Linked DNA regions of Pedobacter ginsengisoli. The protein of the gene in region 3 interacts with the protein of the main gene of each other region in a pairwise test. Links are inferred from orthologs where the notes say so. Each region holds a gene or a part of one and is shown on either strand. Other genes may lie near its edges.

Region 1 (6,800 bases), 3.1 Mb from region 3 along the record:
CTATACTGGGTCATATCACAACTTTTGGTGGTCATCCCGTTAGTTGCGCTGCAGGCCTGGCAACATTACAAACAATTGTTCAGGAAAACATTGTTAACGGTGTAACCGAAAAAGGGGAACTCTTCAAAAAATTACTGGTACACCCTGCAATAAAGGAAGTACGCGGTAAAGGATTAATGATTGCCATTGAGTTTGAAAACTTTGAAACAAATAAAAAGATAATTGATGCATGCATTGCGGATGGCATAATAAGCGACTGGTTTTTACATTGCAGTAATTCTATGCGCATAGCCCCCCACTTATTATAACTAACGAGGAGATTGAATGGGCCTGTAAGGTGATTTTGAAAAATGTAGCACTGATAACAAAAGCTTAACTCATTTTCTGCCGCTTAATCAAATAAGCTTGTAAAACAGGATAAAATCCCGCAGAAATATCTGCATCAATCATATCGATCTTATATTGTGTGCATTTTAATTGAATAGACTGTCGGTAAGTATTCATTTTTGACAGGTACGCTTCTTTTACTTTAGATGTATGTGCCTTTAATGTTGCTCCGGTTTCCATATCTATAAACTCATACGGACGGTTTTCAAAGCCGAAATCAACCTCTTTTGATTTATCGGTAACATTAAAAATAATTACTTCGTGCTTGTTAAACTTTAAATGCTGCAATGCAGAGAACAAAGCATCTGTTTCATTTTCATCTTGCATGGTATTTAGCATATCGCTAAAAACAACTACCAATGACCTTTTATGAATCAGCTCAGCTATTTGATGTAATGCCTGCTCAACATTTGTTTTTACATCCATCTTTTGAGATTTCAATATCCTTTCCAGATGAGTAAATAAGTATTTCTGATGCGTTGTGGTAGATTTTGCCGGAGTATTTAACAACAAATGATCAGTAAAAAGACTAAGACCAAAGGCGTCACGCTGCCGCTTTAATAAATAAATTAGTGCTGCTGTTGCCTGTATGGAAAAATTTAGCTTGTTGTATTCATTTACCGGGAAATACATAGATGATGAAACATCTATGATAAACTGACAGCGGAGATTAGTTTCCTCTTCGTATCTTTTACTAAACAGTTTATCTGTTCTGGCAAACAGTTTCCAGTCTATATTTTTAACACTATCACCTACGTTATAAAGCCGATGCTCTGCGAATTCAACAGAAAAGCCATGAAAAGGGCTCTTATGAAGACCTGTAATAAAGCCTTCAACCACCTGCCTGGCCAGAAGTTCTAAATTACTGTTAAAATGTAAGATTTGTTCATCAAACGGCGACTGCATAGCGTAAATATAAAAAAAGCGTTCATAAGATATGAACGCTTTTTAAACTTATGTATATTAAATTACTACAATTGTTTATCTAATTTCTGTGCTAATACAGATTTTGGAACTGCACCAACTTGCTTATCAACAACCTGTCCGTCTTTAAAATACAACAATGCAGGAATGTTGCGGATTCCGAATTGAGTTGAAATTTGAGGGTTGTTGTCTACATTCACTTTACCCACTATTGCTTTTCCTTCGTACTCTTTTGAGATCTCATCTACAGATGGTCCCACCATACGACATGGACCACACCATTCTGCCCAAAAATCAACCAAAACGGGTTTATCTGATTTTAACACAACTTCCTCGAAGTTTGCATCTGTAATTTCCAAAGCCATAATTTTTATTTTTTTTATTTAATTTCTATTAAAATCAACTGTTTAAAGCCTCTGTTATAAACTCTGTGAAGATAACCATATTAGGCTTTTGTTGTTGCAAATATATAATCAATTGTAGTGCCATCTACTTTAGTAATGCCAAAATGACATTAGTTCAACTTAGGGTGAACATCCAAACTATATAATTGTTCTAAAAAATGATTACTAGGGTTAATTTTAACTGTTTTAGAGGGCATTTTTATATTTACATTCTGTTCCCTGTCGTAAATTTCAAAAAGTAGCTGGCAATTTTGCTGGTCAGTGTTTGCCTTATTGTCCTCTAATATTGCATTAATCTGAGTCATAAAATTATCGTCTATACGCTCAAGTGGCACCTGAATGGTAACAGACTTGGCCAGCTTATCCCTTAATTCCGAAAGCAGGTTAATTGAAGTGATCTTAAACTCCCAATCACCTTCTTTTCTGAACCTTTCTCCTACTCTCCCACGAATTTGCAGAAAATAACCATCAGTAAGAAACTGCTTAAATTTAATAAAATCATCTCCAAACAAAGCAAGCTCACAACTATCATCATAATCTTCAAAAACCATGGTTCCAAAAGGTTTTCCTGTTTTCGTCATCCTTTGCGATGCAACCACAACTAAACCACCAACAACCAATTCTCTGTTTTTTATTCCTTCAAACTCAGCAAGTACCTCTTCATTAGTATCGCCCGTTCTAATTTTATTAACTACCGAAAGGTGTTTAACCTTTTGTTGGCAAAACTCTTTTAATTCCAGCTTGTAATTATCAAGAGGGTGGCCACTCAGAAAAATCCCAATGGCATCCTTTTCAAATTTTAAACGATCAATCAACCCCCATTCCGGAGCAACCGGAAGTGATGGCTCCGAAATCATATCGGCAACTGAACCTCCAAATAATGATGACTGAGATGAGGATTCGTTGTTCTGAAAATCGTTGGCAAATTTAATAAGCTTCTCAATTCCATTCATCTTCTCGTTTAAACCAACAAAAAAGTATTGTGCCCTATGGTAGCTAAAACCATCAAATGCCCCACTATAAACAAAACTTTCATATGCTTTTTTATTTACAGTACGTGTATTAGATCTTTTAGCAAAATCCTGAACATCAGCATACATTCCGTTCTCATTACGTTCTTCAATGATACTTTCAACAGCCTTTTCGCCAACACCCTTAATACCCGATAAACCAAAACGAATTTCGCCATGAGGGTTTACAGAAAACTTGATGTCTGATTCGTTAACATCCGGACCAAGTACCTGAACCCCCATCTGTTTACACTCCTCCATAAAAAAGGCAACCTGTTTTATGTCACTCATGTTGTTTGATAGCACGGCCGCCATATATTCGGCCGGATAATGTGCCTTTAAATAAGCAGTCTGGTAAGCAATCCAGGCATAGCAGGTAGAGTGCGATTTATTGAAGGCATAAGATGCAAATGCCTCCCAGTCTTTCCAGATTTTTTCAAGAGTAGCAGCATCATGTCCTTTCTCTGCAGCCTGGGCTACAAATTTAGGCTTCATCTTATCCAATACATCCTTTTGCTTTTTACCCATTGCTTTACGCAATACGTCGGCCTCACCTTTGGTAAAGCCTGCAAGCTTTTGCGATAAAAGCATCACCTGTTCCTGATATACAGTAATCCCGTAGGTTTCCTTTAAATACTCCTCACATGCATCCAAATCATACTGAATCTCCTCTTCCCCATTTTTTCGACGCACAAAACTTGGAATATACTCTAGTGGACCGGGGCGATAAAGCGCGTTCATGGCAATTAAGTCACCAAAAACCGTTGGCTTTAGCTCCTTCATGTATTTTTGCATCCCGTTACTCTCGTACTGGAAAATACCGATAGTTTCACCTCTCTGGAAAAGCTCATAAGTCTTTTCATCATCAATTGGAAAATTATCCGGATCCAGATCTATCCCATGACCAAGTTTTACCAGCTTTACCGTATCCTTAATAAGGGTTAGTGTTTTTAACCCCAAAAAATCCATTTTTAACAAGCCCGCACTTTCTACAACAGAGTTATCGAACTGGGTAACATATAAATCAGAATCCTTGGCTGTAGATACCGGAACAAAATTCGTAATATCATCAGGCGTAATAATTACCCCACAAGCATGGATACCAGTGTTACGTAATGAACCTTCCAGAATCTGTGCCTGTAATATGGTATCAGCACTTAAATTCTTTGCCTCTGCTAATACTTTTAATTCTAAAACCTTCTCATACTCATCAGCCCTTAACGCCCCTTTTAAGGTTTTTTCATCAAGATTAAATATCTTGGCCAGCTTCATGTTAGGAATAAGCTTGGCTATTTTATCAGCTTCAAAAAGTGGTAAATCCAATACCCTGGCAGTATCTCTTATGGACGACTTTGCCGCCATTGTACCATAAGTGATGATCTGTGCCACCTGGTTTGAACCGTATTTTTTTATTACATAGTCCATTACCCTGCCGCGTCCCTCATCATCAAAGTCGATATCAATATCGGGCATGGATACACGATCTGGATTCAGGAAACGCTCAAAAAGCAGATCGTATTTAATTGGATCTATATTGGTAATCCATAAGCAATATGCAACAACCGACCCCGCAGCTGAACCACGGCCAGGCCCTACTGAAACATCAAGGTTCCTGGCTTCGGCAATAAAATCCTGTACAATAAGAAAATACCCCGGATAACCCGTTTTTTCAATAGTCTGCAACTCAAAATCAAGTCGCTCAGTAATTTCAGGCGTAAGCTCTCCGTAACGTTTTTTAGCCCCTTCGTAAGTAAGATGGCGCAGGAATTTATTTTCCCCACGTTTTCCACCATCCTCTTCATCCTCTGCCACTAAAAACTCTTCCGGGATATCGAACTTAGGTAAAAGCACCTCTCGCGCCAGTTTGTAGATTTCAATTTTATCTACAATAGATTGTATATTTAAAATTGCCTCCGGCAGATCAGCAAAAAGTGCCTTCATCTCATCCGAAGATTTAAAATAATACTCCTGGTTAGGCAAACCATAACGGAAGCCACGGCCACGGCCTATTTGTGTTGCTTGTTTCTCACCATCCTTTACACAAAGCAAAATATCATGCGCATTGGCATCCTTTTTACCTATGTAATAAGTGTTATTGGTAGCAACCATTTTCACGTTGTGTTTACGTGCTAGCGAGACAAGAGAAACATTTACAATGTTCTCATCATCTTGATTATGGCGCATCAGCTCGATATAAAAATCGTCGCCAAATTGCTCTTTCCACCATAGCAAAGCCTCTTCTGCCTGGCGCTCTCCAATATTCAGCAATTTGCTCGAAATCTCTCCATACAAATTACCAGACAACACAATGATATCTTCTTTATACTGCTCAATAACAGCCCTGTCTATCCTTGGGACATAGTAAAATCCTTTGGTATAAGCAATGGACGACATTTTTGCCAAATTATGGTAGCCGTTTTTATTTTTAGCAAGCAATACAATCTGGTAACCATCATCTTTACGCTTTTTGTCTTCATGGTTTTCGCATACAAAAAACTCACAGCCAACAATCGGTTTCAAAATTACCTCAGATGCCTCTTCTCCCTTTTCCAGAGCAGCAGCGTTTTTAGCTTCCGCGGCCTTGTTATGATTAAGCACCTGGCTTACAAAATGAAAGGCCCCCATCATATTTGCATGATCAGTCATTGCCACAGCAGGCATTTTCTCGGCCGCAGCAGCCTTTATAAGCGCGGGGATATTAATAGTAGATTGTAGAACAGAAAACTGCGTATGGTTATGCAAATGCGCAAATGAGGCATTTTTAAGTTCTTCCTTATTACCGGCAAGCTCTTGTTTAGAAGGCCCACCACTAGTTTTTTGTAATCTTTTTCTGATATCATCAGAAGCTGATTTAAGGTTTATATGTGTTAAACCAATCCGGTTAATTACTCCCGGGTTCTTTTCTTTAAAAAGACGTAAATAATTTTGATCGGCCTGCAACTGTTCCGGTTTAAAAGCATCTACTTTCAATAGCTGAAAAAAACAGCGTGTAGTTGCCTCAACATCGGCGGTAGCATTATGCGCTTCCGAAAATGGCTCACCAAAAAGGTATTCGTGTAATTCTGTTAAATTAGGCAACTTAAACCTGCCCCCCCTACCACCGGGTAGGCGTAAAAGCTCGGCTGTTGTTTCTGTACAGGTATCAAGAACGGGCATTTGCGCCATGGGGCTTTCAACCCCCATTCTATGAAACTCGCAGCCCATAATATTAACGTCGAAACCTATATTCTGACCAACAATAAATTTAGCTTTTGAAAGTGCTATATTAAATTTCTCTAAAACTTCTTGTAGCTCAATCCCTTGCTCCTGAGCAAGCTCAGTTGATATACCGTGTATCCGCTCAGCATCATAAGGGATGTTAAATCCATTAGGATTTACAAGATAATCCTGGTTTTCGATAAGATTGCCAAACTCATCATGAAGTTGCCATGCAATTTGGATACACCTTGGCCAGTTATCTGTATCAGTAATAGGGGCATTCCAATTGCGCGGTAAACCTGTAGTTTCGGTGTCAAAAATCAAATACATAGTGCAATTAAATTACTCGTTTCGGAAATCAAGAATGGAAGTCCAAAAATACGTATTTTTTGCCTGTGATATAAGTGGTTTATAAATTTAAAGATCAGGCCAGGGCTGTCTCAGCAGAAGGAAGAATGTGATGTTCCTGAGACACAAGCTTTGACGTATCGTAACCGCGTTTTTTGCATCTTTCAATAATTTCTGCAAGCAGGCTATCAGCCATGCCAGGCTTACGCGACAAAATAGAAAGATGCCTGTGCTTAGGATGCCCAACTACCGCATACGAATAATCGTCGGCCAGTTCAACAACCCAGTAATAAACTTTAAAAGGCCATACATACTGCGCTTTTAAAATAGCATTATTACTCCCTCTGGTTACAAAAAGTTTTGATCTGGTATATCTTTGTTCATCAGTTCCTACAATTTTATAGGTGGTAAACACAGCATAATAACCATCAGGATGTATTACATAAGTTTCAGTTGTTTGATACCAGTCTTTATCCATAATAGTAGGTATAGAACATAGTGAATACCACTTGCCTGCATACGACATTAT
Region 2 (4,676 bases), 2.7 Mb from region 3 along the record:
AACAATATAATAACTTGTCCAACCTCCAAACATAATAGTCGAGGAAACCACAAACAACCAGATAACAAACTTTTTAGGTTTAGTATCTATTGGAGCTGCAGAGTTCATATCCTCTTTATTTAATGTGTGTACCATTTTAAATTATTTAGCTATAAAATCAAAAAATAAAATCACTTGAACCAATGGAAGATAAAAGAAGGAGCAAAACATTACCTTCTTTGCACTTACCAAATCCATATTAACCCACATTTTAAATGCTAACCAAGCAAATACCAATCCCGAAATCAATGATACTCCAGCAATATAATAGCCTCCAAATCCATAGAATGTAGGCAATAAACTAACAGGAATTAATATTAAAGTACTGACAAATGTTATAAACGCACTCGTTTTATCTCTTTTGGTAGTGGGTAACAATCTAAATCCTGCCTTTTTGTAATCATCATCAAGCACCCAGGCAATAGACCAGAAATGAGGAAACTGCCATACAAACTGAACTAAAAAAAGTATTACTGCAATTTCATCTATTTTTCCATGAGCAGCCACATAACCAATGAGAGGGGGTAAAGCGCCTGGAATGGCTCCAACAAATACTGCTACTGGCGATTTACGCTTCAATGGAGTATAAGCAAATGCATACAAAAATATCGAGAAAACAGATAATAACCCTGTCTCTATATTTAACTTACCGAGCAACCATGTCCCCAGCATCCCCATTACAAGTCCAGAAACCAATCCCTGCCCCGTGGTCATATGACCCGCAGGCATCGGACGATCTTTAGTGCGAGTCATTAGCTTATCCAGATCAACCTCAATTACTTCATTGAAACAATTGGCAGCAGATGTAACCAGGAAACCTCCAGCTATTAAAATAAGCCATTTCATCCAGTCAATGCCTGGAATCACTCCATTAATTTCTACCTTAGATCCAATTAAAAAAGTAACAGACGCAGAAAATACAACCAGAAATGTAAGTCTGAATTTAATGAGCTTAGAAAAATCTGTTAAAAACTGTTTCAAATTATATATTATTAATGCTCTTGATTGTAAGTATCAGTTTTGTAAACCAGCAAGTACAAATAGTATTGCAGACTAAATAGTAAAGTTGAAAATAAAATATGTAGGGCCTGAGCGTAAGGTGGTAATGCAAAGTTCGACAATATTAATCCCGTTACAATCTGAATAATTAATACAACAGCAATAGAATTAGCAACCATCAATGCAGTGGCTTTGCCGTTGAATCTGTCTTTAACAATCTTATATATAAAAATATTCAAAATAAGCACAATTATGGCCGAATCCCTGTGATAAGAAAAGATCTTTCCAACCTTAATTAACCAGCTTTCACGATCAGTATACATTAATGCTTTTGAAACTGCGTCAACCGCCTCTCTTACTTCAGTACCCAATACAATCTGCAATACACTTACTACTATAGCTAAAAAGATTAAAATCTTCAACCATAAAACCTTAGCCATAACTATAGTTGCTGCTTTATGCATTTGTTGGGCATAATTATAGGTATAAACCAATATTGCCAAAATTACTAAAGCCAATAACATGTGAACTGTAACAATCCATGGCACCAGATTAGTTGAAACCACTATAGATCCCAACCACGCCTGAAAAGCAACCACTATAAGATTAAGCCAACTTAATACAACTATGCGCTTTGCAGTTTTGCGATAAGTAAAAGAATAAACAACCAAGCCAACCAATAAAAAACCAGTTGTAGCTCCCATTAACCGATTTAAATATTCGGTCCAGGTTTTAGCTACATTAAAAGTTTCAGGTTGTAAAATAGATTCATCGTGTCTTATACTATCTGCAAGATGCCCCTTACCCAACTTATCAAGCGTTTTAGCAAAACGTTCATTCTTTACTACACGTTCAGCTACATACTTTTCTTTGTAATCACCCGGCAATTGTTCGGCCGAGGTTGGAGGTATATATTGATCAAAACACTTAGGCCAATCCGGACAGCCCATACCAGAACCTGTACTACGTACTATCCCCCTGCCAAAATCAGCAATAAGGTTACAACTATCGTTATAAGGTTTAGCCTGATAAATCTCTTCTCAGATTTAGGAACCATGGTGTGTATTAGATTTAAAAAAAATGAGGTATCTGTTGTAAGTATTTACCTACTGCAGATACCTCATCATATTATAAACTATATGCTAGTCTAATTTTGTTTTGCCTGCAGCTTCTTCTTTCTCTTCCCACTCTCTCTGTATGCGTTCAGATTCCGCATTTCCTTCAAAATCATGAGGCATATTCGAACTCATAGTTTGAGAGAAAGGCACAGTTTGAGGAATAAAATCTTCTTCAGCTCCTGGCTTGCTATAGTCATACGGCCAACGATAAACAGTTGGGATCTCACCTGGCCAGTTACCATGTAAACGCTCAACCGGAGTAGTCCACTCTAGTGTATTTGCTCCCCATGGATTTCTCGATGAAACTTTACCTTTAAAGATAGAATAGAAGAAGTTAAACAAGAATGCAACTTGAGCTAATGCCGCTATAATTGCAGACCAGGTAACTAAAATATTTACCGTAACCCATTTCTGCATAAACTCAAATTCAGTAAATGCATAGTAACGTCGAGGAACTCCATCAAGTCCTAAAAAGTGTAGAGGGAAGAACACTAAATAAGCACAGATAAATGTGATCCAAAAGTGTAAATAACCAAGCTTACTACTCATTAATCTTCCAAACATTTTTGGGAAGTAGTGATAAACACCCGCAAGCATACCAAATATTGCAGCCGATCCCATTACAAGGTGGAAGTGAGCAATAACAAAGTAGGTATCATGCAAGTTAATATCTAATGATGCATTACCCAAGAATATACCAGTTAAACCACCAGAGATAAAGAATGACACCATACCTATAGCAAACAACATAGCAGGGGTAAATCTAATATTACCTCTCCATAATGTAGCTAACCAGTTAAATGTCTTAACTGCAGATGGAACAGCAATGATCAAAGTTGTAATCATAAACACACCACCTAATAATGGGTTCATACCTGTTACAAACATGTGGTGACCCCAAACGATGAATGATAATATAGTAATACCGATCAATGAATAAATCATTGCGTGGTAACCAAAAATCGGCTTTCTTGAATTTACAGACATAATCTCTGAAGACAATCCCATTGCAGGCATAATTACAATATATACCTCAGGGTGCCCCAGGAACCAGAATAAATGTTGCCATAAAATCGGTGATCCCCCTTCGTTTGGCAATACTTGAGTACCCATAACGATATCAGAAAGGTAGAAACTCGTTCCAAAACTACGGTCAAATACTAATAATACAACACCTGCAACTAACACAGGGAAAGATAGAATACCTAAAATAGCCGTTAAGAAAAACGCCCATATTGTTAATGGCATTTTCCATAAATCCATCCCTTTAGTACGCATGTTTAAAATAGTACTTACGTAGTTGATACCACCCATTAATGATGATGCCACGAATAGTACCATACTAATTAACCATAAAGTCATTCCTAATCCAGAACCACTAATTGCAGTTGGCAATGCAGACAAAGGCGGATAAACCGTCCATCCAGCACTTGCAGGACCAGTTTGTATAAAGAATGAACTCATCATGATTACACAAGCTGTAAAAAAGAACCAGTATGAAAGCATATTAAGAAATGGTGATGCCATATCTCTTGCTCCTATTTGAAGAGGTATCAATAAGTTACTAAAGGTACCACTTAAACCAGCTGTTAATACAAAGAATACCATAATGGTACCATGTATTGTAACTAAGGCTAAATAAAAGTCTGGTTTTATCCTTCCACCTTCAGCCCATTTACCTAAAAATGTCTCTAAAAGAGGGAAACTTTTATCTGGCCATGCTAATTGTATACGGAACAAAATAGATAAGCCCATTGCTATAACAGCCATGATAATACCAGTTATCAAAAACTGCTTAGCGATCATCTTGTGATCCTGACTAAAGACGTACTTTGTAAAAAAAGTCTCTTTGTGATGACCATGATCATCATGGCTATCGTGGTTATGTGTATCGTGTAATGATATAGTTGACATAATGTGCTATTCCAGTATTGTTATTTTTTTAAAGCTATTTGATTCGTTTTAACTGCAGAAGTATCTTTTGCAGCTGTGTCAACAGGCGCTGCTTCAGTAGCAGGAGCCGAAGCTACAGGCAAATTAAATTGCTTCCTTAAATCATCAGTCAGATATGTTGGTAATTCAGCAACCCACGCATCATATTCAGCTTGTGAAACAACTTTAACTTCTCTCTGCATTTTGTAGTGACCATCACCACAAATCTTATTACATAAGAACAGGTATTTAAATTTAGGATCATTTGTTTTAGCCTTCATCTCCTCTGTAGTAATTGTAGGAGTAAATTCGAAATACGAAGTCATACCCGGTACAGTGTTCAATTGAACCCTAAAGTGTGGCATGTAAAAACTATGAATTACATCCTTACTGGTAAGAATTAAACGAACAGGCTTATTAACTGGAATAACCATAACTTCTGCAAGCTGATCATCCAATGTCTTTTTGTCTTTAAAATCAATACCTAATGCATTATCAGAAGTAATTAACTTATAATTTTTCAATCCAACTACGCCATCAGCACCAGCATAGCGAATTGCCCAGGCAAATTGCGATGAAGTAATCTCT
Region 3 (5,899 bases):
CCTGGAAAATGTTGTCCACAGAAATCAGATAGGGCTAAACCAATCGTTTCAGGTAATGACTATAGAAATTCCAGACGACATAAGAATTATAACCGTAGATATTAAAAAACTACCTGCTAACTGGATTGAATACCACAACATCCCTTTAACTCAAAAAATTGGAGAAGACTGGATCAGCGAATGCAAATCCGCCATTTTAAAAGTCCCCTCTTCTATCATCATAGCAGAATACAATTACCTGATAAACCCCAATCATCAGGATTTTAAATCAATAAAATTATTAAAATCGGAACCTTTTGTTTTTGACAGAAGAATAAAAAGCTAATAACTGATGCTAAGCTGTCTTTATGGTTACAGTAAATTGCCTGTCAATTAGTAAAGCCTTGATAGGGCGTTGATTAGGCTTTAGCCCTACCAAGGCCCTACGAAAGCCCTACTAACGCTCTGCCAATGCCCCGGCACCCGAAAGTGTCTGTCTTACCCTATTGCATCAAAGTAGTAAGTAAATTCAGGATCATTTTTTAATGTAAAAACCGATTTTCTTTTGAAATGAGGAAAAAGGTGTCGACATTAGCGATTCATGAATTACAAAAAGAACATACAAAAAGCTATTATTGATGCCTACAACAGGCACCAATTGCATGCGTATGCGCTTTTTAAGAGGTTTTTTAGAGAAAACTATCCTTTCGGTTTTAGTTTTCAAACCACAAGCAAGGACTTTATTAATTAAGCCCCGTATCATTTCGATTTTCTTTTTTCGATGCGGGGGTTAAAAGCACCTGTTACAAATCTGCTTTTTCTCATTTTTCAATTTTAATGCCTTTTCAGCAGCAGCCTGAATTGCGTATTTAACTTTTTGAAAAAAAAACAACAAATATTAATTCACAACACATTTAAGATCATGGAAACTAAATCATTATCATTATCAAAAAGCGACTTTAAATTACTAAAAGAACATTTAGAAAAATCAAATATGAGTGCTTACAACAAAGAAAAGCTAAGCAACGAATTAAAAGAAGCCACTATATATTCAGAAGAAGAACTTCCTTCGGATGTAGTTTGTTTAAAATCTGAAGCTCGTATAGCAAACACTAAAACTGGTCAGGAATTTACCTTTAAACTTGTAATGCCAGAAGAGGCTAACATTAAAGTTCAAAAAGTATCTGTATTTGCACCAATAGGAATTGCATTATTCGGTTACAGAACAAATGACATTATAACCTGGGAAATGCCCGACGGCTTACAGGAATTTAAAATACTATCAGTAAACAGGATGTAGTTAACTACCCTCTGCCTGCCATTGTTATCATCCTATGAGCCAGATCTTTTCCAAGAAACCTGTCTATAATACCATGAACAACATATAGTATTGGGGTCATTAAAATAGCTACTACAAACTTATAGGTGTAATTTACAAGACCTATGGCTGCAACCATTTGCCAGCTCCAGTGGTACTGAGGATTAAGGTAAAAGGCAATAAAGATAACTACAAAACTATCAATACATTGCGACACTAATGTTGAACCGGTGGCACGTAACCACAAGGCTTTGTCGCCGGTAATTTTCTTAATTTTATGAAAAATAAGCACATCAGCAATCTGCCCTACAAGAAAAGCAACTATAGACCCTACTATGATCCACATACCTTGCCCAAATATACCGGCAAAGGCATTGTTCATATTTAAGGGCTGGCCGTTAATGTTTTGGGTAACCCAAAAATCGGATGGTTGCAGATGCATAGCCCCACCCACAACAATAAACGCATATGCTATTAAAATGGCTGTTAAAATTGACAAATAACGAACTTGCTTTACCCCGAAATACTCATTAATAATATCTGTCATGATAAATATAATGGGCCAGGTTAGAACTCCTGCCGACATATTATACGAAAGATTGGGTACGCCCAGTAAATTAATATTAAACTTTTCGATACCAAGTGTACCTTCTACTGTAAATATCTTTACCCCAATAAACTCTGAGAGTATGGCATTTGCCACAAAGAAGCTTCCTAAAATAAGCAGTAACCTGCTCTCTTTTGTTTTAAAAGTCATAGCAGGTTGAAATTATTAAATAATTCTGATATAACGGGATAAATATTATTTCTATTTTCGCTTAAACATGATCTCAATACATTCCAAATTACCAACAGTTGGCACCACTATTTTTACAGTGATGTCTAAACTAGCTGAAGAACACAATGCTATAAATCTATCGCAAGGATTTCCCGATTACGAATGCGACCCTAAACTGATAGATTTTGTAACTGATGCAATGAAGAAGGGCTTTAATCAATATGCACCAATGCCCGGATTACAATCTCTAAGGGAACTTATCGCAGAAAAAGCAAACACGCTTTATAATGCTGATTATAACCCGGATACTGAGGTTACTGTTACCGCTGGTGGTACACAGGCCATTTTTACAGCATTATCTTCGTGCATTACCGCTGGCGATGAAGTGATTATTTTTGAACCGGCTTATGACTCTTATGCTCCTGCAATTAAATTATTGGGCGGACTGGTAAAACCTTACGAGATGGCACCGCCTGATTATGATATTGATTGGGAAATGGTAAAGAAACTCTTTACTGCTAATACAAAAATGATCATTTTAAATAGTCCTCAAAACCCTACGGGTAGCATTTTAAAAGAAAAGGACATTAAAGCACTCATTAAATTAACAAAGAATACTGATATACTTATTTTAAGTGATGAGGTATATGAGCATATCATATTTGATGGCAAAAAACATCATAGTATTGCACTGTATCCTGAACTAAGAGACAGAAGTTTTATTGTGGCGTCTTTTGGTAAATTACTGCATACAACCGGCTGGAAATTAGGCTACTGCCTTGCTCCTGCAAATTTAACAAAGGAATTTAGAAAAGTACACCAATTCAATGTTTTTAGTGTAAATACGCCTATGCAGGTTGGTGTTGCAAATTACCTTAAAGCCCCTGAAACATACATAGGCTTATCTGATTTTTTCCAGGAAAAGCGGGATTTCTTCCGTTCATTACTTGGAGAAACTAAATTTAAATTATTACCTTGTCATGGCTCTTATTTTCAATGTGTTAGCTATGCGCACTTGAATGACGAAAAAGATACGGATATGGCACAACAGCTTGTGAGGGAAAATGGAGTAGCAAGCATACCAGTTTCAGCCTTCTATGTTAAAAAAACAGATCATAAGGTATTACGTTTTTGTTTTGCTAAAAAACACGAAACATTGGAAAAAGCCGTTGAAGGACTAATGAAATTATAATTTACATCCCTTTAAATTAGAATAATGGATCAACCAAATTACCTGAACATTAGCAATCTCAAAATTACAATTTATCAGGCATATCTATTTTGGGAAAACATAGATAAAAACTTGCAGAATCTTGCCCTCCGGTTATCAATGGGGATAAAAGAAAAAACTGATCTGATCATACTTCCCGAGATGTTTAATACAGGTTTTAGCATGAATGCTCCTGCGCTTGCCGAAGAGATGAACGGAAAAACAATGCAGTGGATGGCCCAAACTGCCGAAAAATATGAATGTGTTGTAACAGGAAGTTTAATTATAAAAGAAAATAATAAATATTATAACCGTTTAATATGGATGCTGCCAGATGGTACTTTTAGCCATTACGATAAGCGCCACCTTTTTGGCTTAGGCGATGAAGATGAAAATTATACAGCTGGGAGCGACAAGGTAATTGTTGATCTGAAAGGCTGGAAAATACGTTTGGCAATTTGCTATGATCTTCGTTTCCCTGTATGGTTGCGCAACCAGAATGCCGAATATGATATATTATTATTAATTGCCAGCTGGCCTGATAAAAGATCGAGCCATTGGAATGCACTTATTCCTGCCCGTGCCATTGAAAACCAAAGTTATGTGATTGGCGCAAACAGGGTTGGACATGATGGAAAAGAAGTTTACCACAGCGGCCACTCGCAATGTATTGACCCGATGGGAAAAACTGTTTATTACAAACCCGAAGATGAAGACTTATATACCTTTAGTATAGGTTACGAAGAATTGGTTAAAACCCGCCGTAGCTTTCCTTTTTTAAGGGATGCTGATAATTTTAAAATTATTTAGTTACTTTAACCCTACAATGTTTAATCGTAGAAAATTCATAAAAACAACTGCAATATCGGCCTCCCTTCTTGCGGTAAATAAAAGTAGTATAGCTGAAATAGTTCCGGCTAAATCGGCCTCGGTTGATGTTAAACCTATCGTAATCTCTACCTGGGATTTTGGAATTGCAGCCAATCAGGCAGCATGGAAAGTTCTATCATCCGGTGGCAGGGCTTTAGATGCAGTTGAACAGGGTGTGCATGTACCCGAAGCTGATCCAAAAAATCAATCAGTAGGTTATGGTGGCTTGCCCGACAGAGACGGACACGTTACTCTTGATGCCTGTATTATGGACGAAATGGGTAACTGTGGTTCTGTAGCTGGTTTGGAGCATATTATGCACCCTATATCTGTTGCAAGGTTGGTTATGGAAAAAACCCCGCATGTAATGCTGGTTGGCGATGGTGCCCTTCAATTTGCTTTAGAAAACGGTTTTAAAAAAGAAAACCTACTTACCAAAGAAAGTGAGAAGGCTTGGAAAGAATGGCTTAAAACGGCAAAATATGCTCCGGTAATGAACATAGAGAACAAGCTTTATAAAAAAGCTGCTCCAACTAAATTACCCGGAAATCAGTACAATCACGATACTATAGGTATGCTTGCTATTGATGCAAAAGGAAATATTTCTGGCGCTTGCACAACCAGTGGAATGGCTTATAAACTGCATGGACGTGTAGGCGACAGCCCTATAATTGGTGCTGGTTTATATGTAGACAATGAAATTGGTGGTGCTACTTCTACCGGAGTTGGCGAAGAAGTGATCCGTAATGTTGGAAGTTTTCTTGTTGTAGAGCTAATGCGACAGGGCTATTCACCAGAAGATGCCTGCAAAGAAGCGGTAATGAGAATCATTAAAAAGAAACCTGAAACTGCAAAAAATATACAGGTAGGCTTCCTTGCCATCAATAAAAAAGGAGAATATGGTGCTTATGCAATTCAGCAGGGCTTTAGTTATGCCGTTTGTACTGAGCAGAAAAACGACCTTTTAATTCCTGGAAAAAGTTATTATTAGCATATGGTAAATATGGAGGTTTGCGCCAATTCTGTAAGATCTGCTCTTGCAGCTCAGGAAGGTGGTGCAATTAGGGTTGAGTTATGCGATAATTTACCTGAAGGTGGTACAACACCAAGTTATTCAACAATCGCTTTGGCAAAAAAGATGTTGTCAATAAAGGTATATCCTATTATACGGCCACGTGGCGGTGATTTTTTATACTCTGATTTGGAGTTTAATTTAATGAAAGATGATATAAAAATCTGTAAATCATTAAACTGCGACGGTGTTGTTATTGGCATTTTAAAGGCAGATGGAAGTGTGGATAAGGAAAGATGTGCTGAGCTTATTGCTGAAGCTAAACCTATGCCTGTAACATTTCACAGAGCGTTTGATATGAGTAATGACATGGAAAAGGCTTTAGAGGATATTATTGAACTTGGATGTGAGCGAATTCTTACTTCTGGCGGTGAAGCCTCGGCAATTAAGGGAGCAGATATGCTTGCCAGATTAATTAAACAGGCTGATGGAAGAATCATTATTATGCCAGGTGCAGGGGTTTCGGCAGCAAATATTGCCGATATTATTAAACTAACAGGTGCCAAAGAATTTCATGCTTCTGCAAGGCATGCAGTAAAGAGTGAAATGCAGTTTAGAAACCCAAGATTGAGCATGGGAAGTGTGGCTGATGAATTTAGTTACGATCTTACTGATAGTGAGACAGTAAAAAATTTAATCTCGCTAGCTAACAAACCTGCATAATAATCCGCT

Evidence for each region.
Region 1: the proteins of CPT03_RS08820 (region 3) and dnaE interact in binary tests that used the Escherichia coli proteins (3 or more experiments, as listed by UniProt). The link is inferred for Pedobacter ginsengisoli from one-to-one orthologs.
Region 2: the proteins of CPT03_RS08820 (region 3) and CPT03_RS20205 interact in binary tests that used the Escherichia coli proteins (3 or more experiments, as listed by UniProt). The link is inferred for Pedobacter ginsengisoli from one-to-one orthologs.

Annotation. Positions count from the first base shown.
Region 1 is NZ_CP024091.1:5,245,622-5,252,421, reverse strand. The notes cover bases 1,626-6,619. They hold dnaE (DNA polymerase III subunit alpha), read right to left. Parts: upstream 6,254-6,619; coding sequence 1,826-6,253; downstream 1,626-1,825. Other genes in these bases: CPT03_RS22265 (lipocalin family protein), read right to left, coding at 6,348-6,619; trxA (thioredoxin), read right to left, coding at 1,626-1,676. Outside these bases: CPT03_RS22285 (aspartate aminotransferase family protein), read left to right, coding at 1-308; CPT03_RS22280 (DUF58 domain-containing protein), read right to left, coding at 373-1,293; more of trxA, read right to left, coding at 1,359-1,625; more of CPT03_RS22265, read right to left, coding at 6,620-6,800. UniProt on the Escherichia coli protein: DNA polymerase III is a complex, multichain enzyme responsible for most of the replicative synthesis in bacteria. This DNA polymerase also exhibits 3' to 5' exonuclease activity. The alpha chain is the DNA polymerase catalytic subunit.
Region 2 is NZ_CP024091.1:4,817,021-4,821,696, reverse strand. What follows is about bases 1,626-4,495. They hold CPT03_RS20205 (cbb3-type cytochrome c oxidase subunit I), read right to left. Parts: upstream 4,071-4,495; coding sequence 2,181-4,070; downstream 1,626-2,180. Other genes in these bases: CPT03_RS20200 (cytochrome c oxidase subunit II), read right to left, coding at 4,091-4,495; CPT03_RS20210 (COX15/CtaA family protein), read right to left, coding at 1,626-1,988. Outside these bases: CPT03_RS20220 (heme-copper oxidase subunit III), read right to left, coding at 1-135; cyoE (heme o synthase), read right to left, coding at 142-1,020; more of CPT03_RS20210, read right to left, coding at 1,032-1,625; more of CPT03_RS20200, read right to left, coding at 4,496-4,676. UniProt on the Escherichia coli protein: Cytochrome bo(3) ubiquinol oxidase is the terminal enzyme in the aerobic respiratory chain of E.coli that predominates when cells are grown at high aeration.
Region 3 is NZ_CP024091.1:2,135,666-2,141,564, forward strand. The notes cover bases 1,416-4,194. They hold CPT03_RS08820 (methionine aminotransferase), read left to right. Parts: upstream 1,416-2,121; coding sequence 2,122-3,267; downstream 3,268-4,194. Other genes in these bases: CPT03_RS08815 (queuosine precursor transporter), read right to left, coding at 1,416-2,054; CPT03_RS08825 (nitrilase family protein), read left to right, coding at 3,292-4,095; CPT03_RS08830 (N(4)-(beta-N-acetylglucosaminyl)-L-asparaginase), read left to right, coding at 4,112-4,194. Outside these bases: CPT03_RS08805 (RES family NAD+ phosphorylase), read left to right, coding at 1-325; CPT03_RS08810 (GreA/GreB family elongation factor), read left to right, coding at 902-1,279; more of CPT03_RS08815, read right to left, coding at 1,284-1,415; more of CPT03_RS08830, read left to right, coding at 4,195-5,146; CPT03_RS08835 (copper homeostasis protein CutC), read left to right, coding at 5,150-5,890. UniProt on the Escherichia coli protein: Shows aminotransferase activity with methionine and histidine as substrates, and to a lesser extent also with phenylalanine.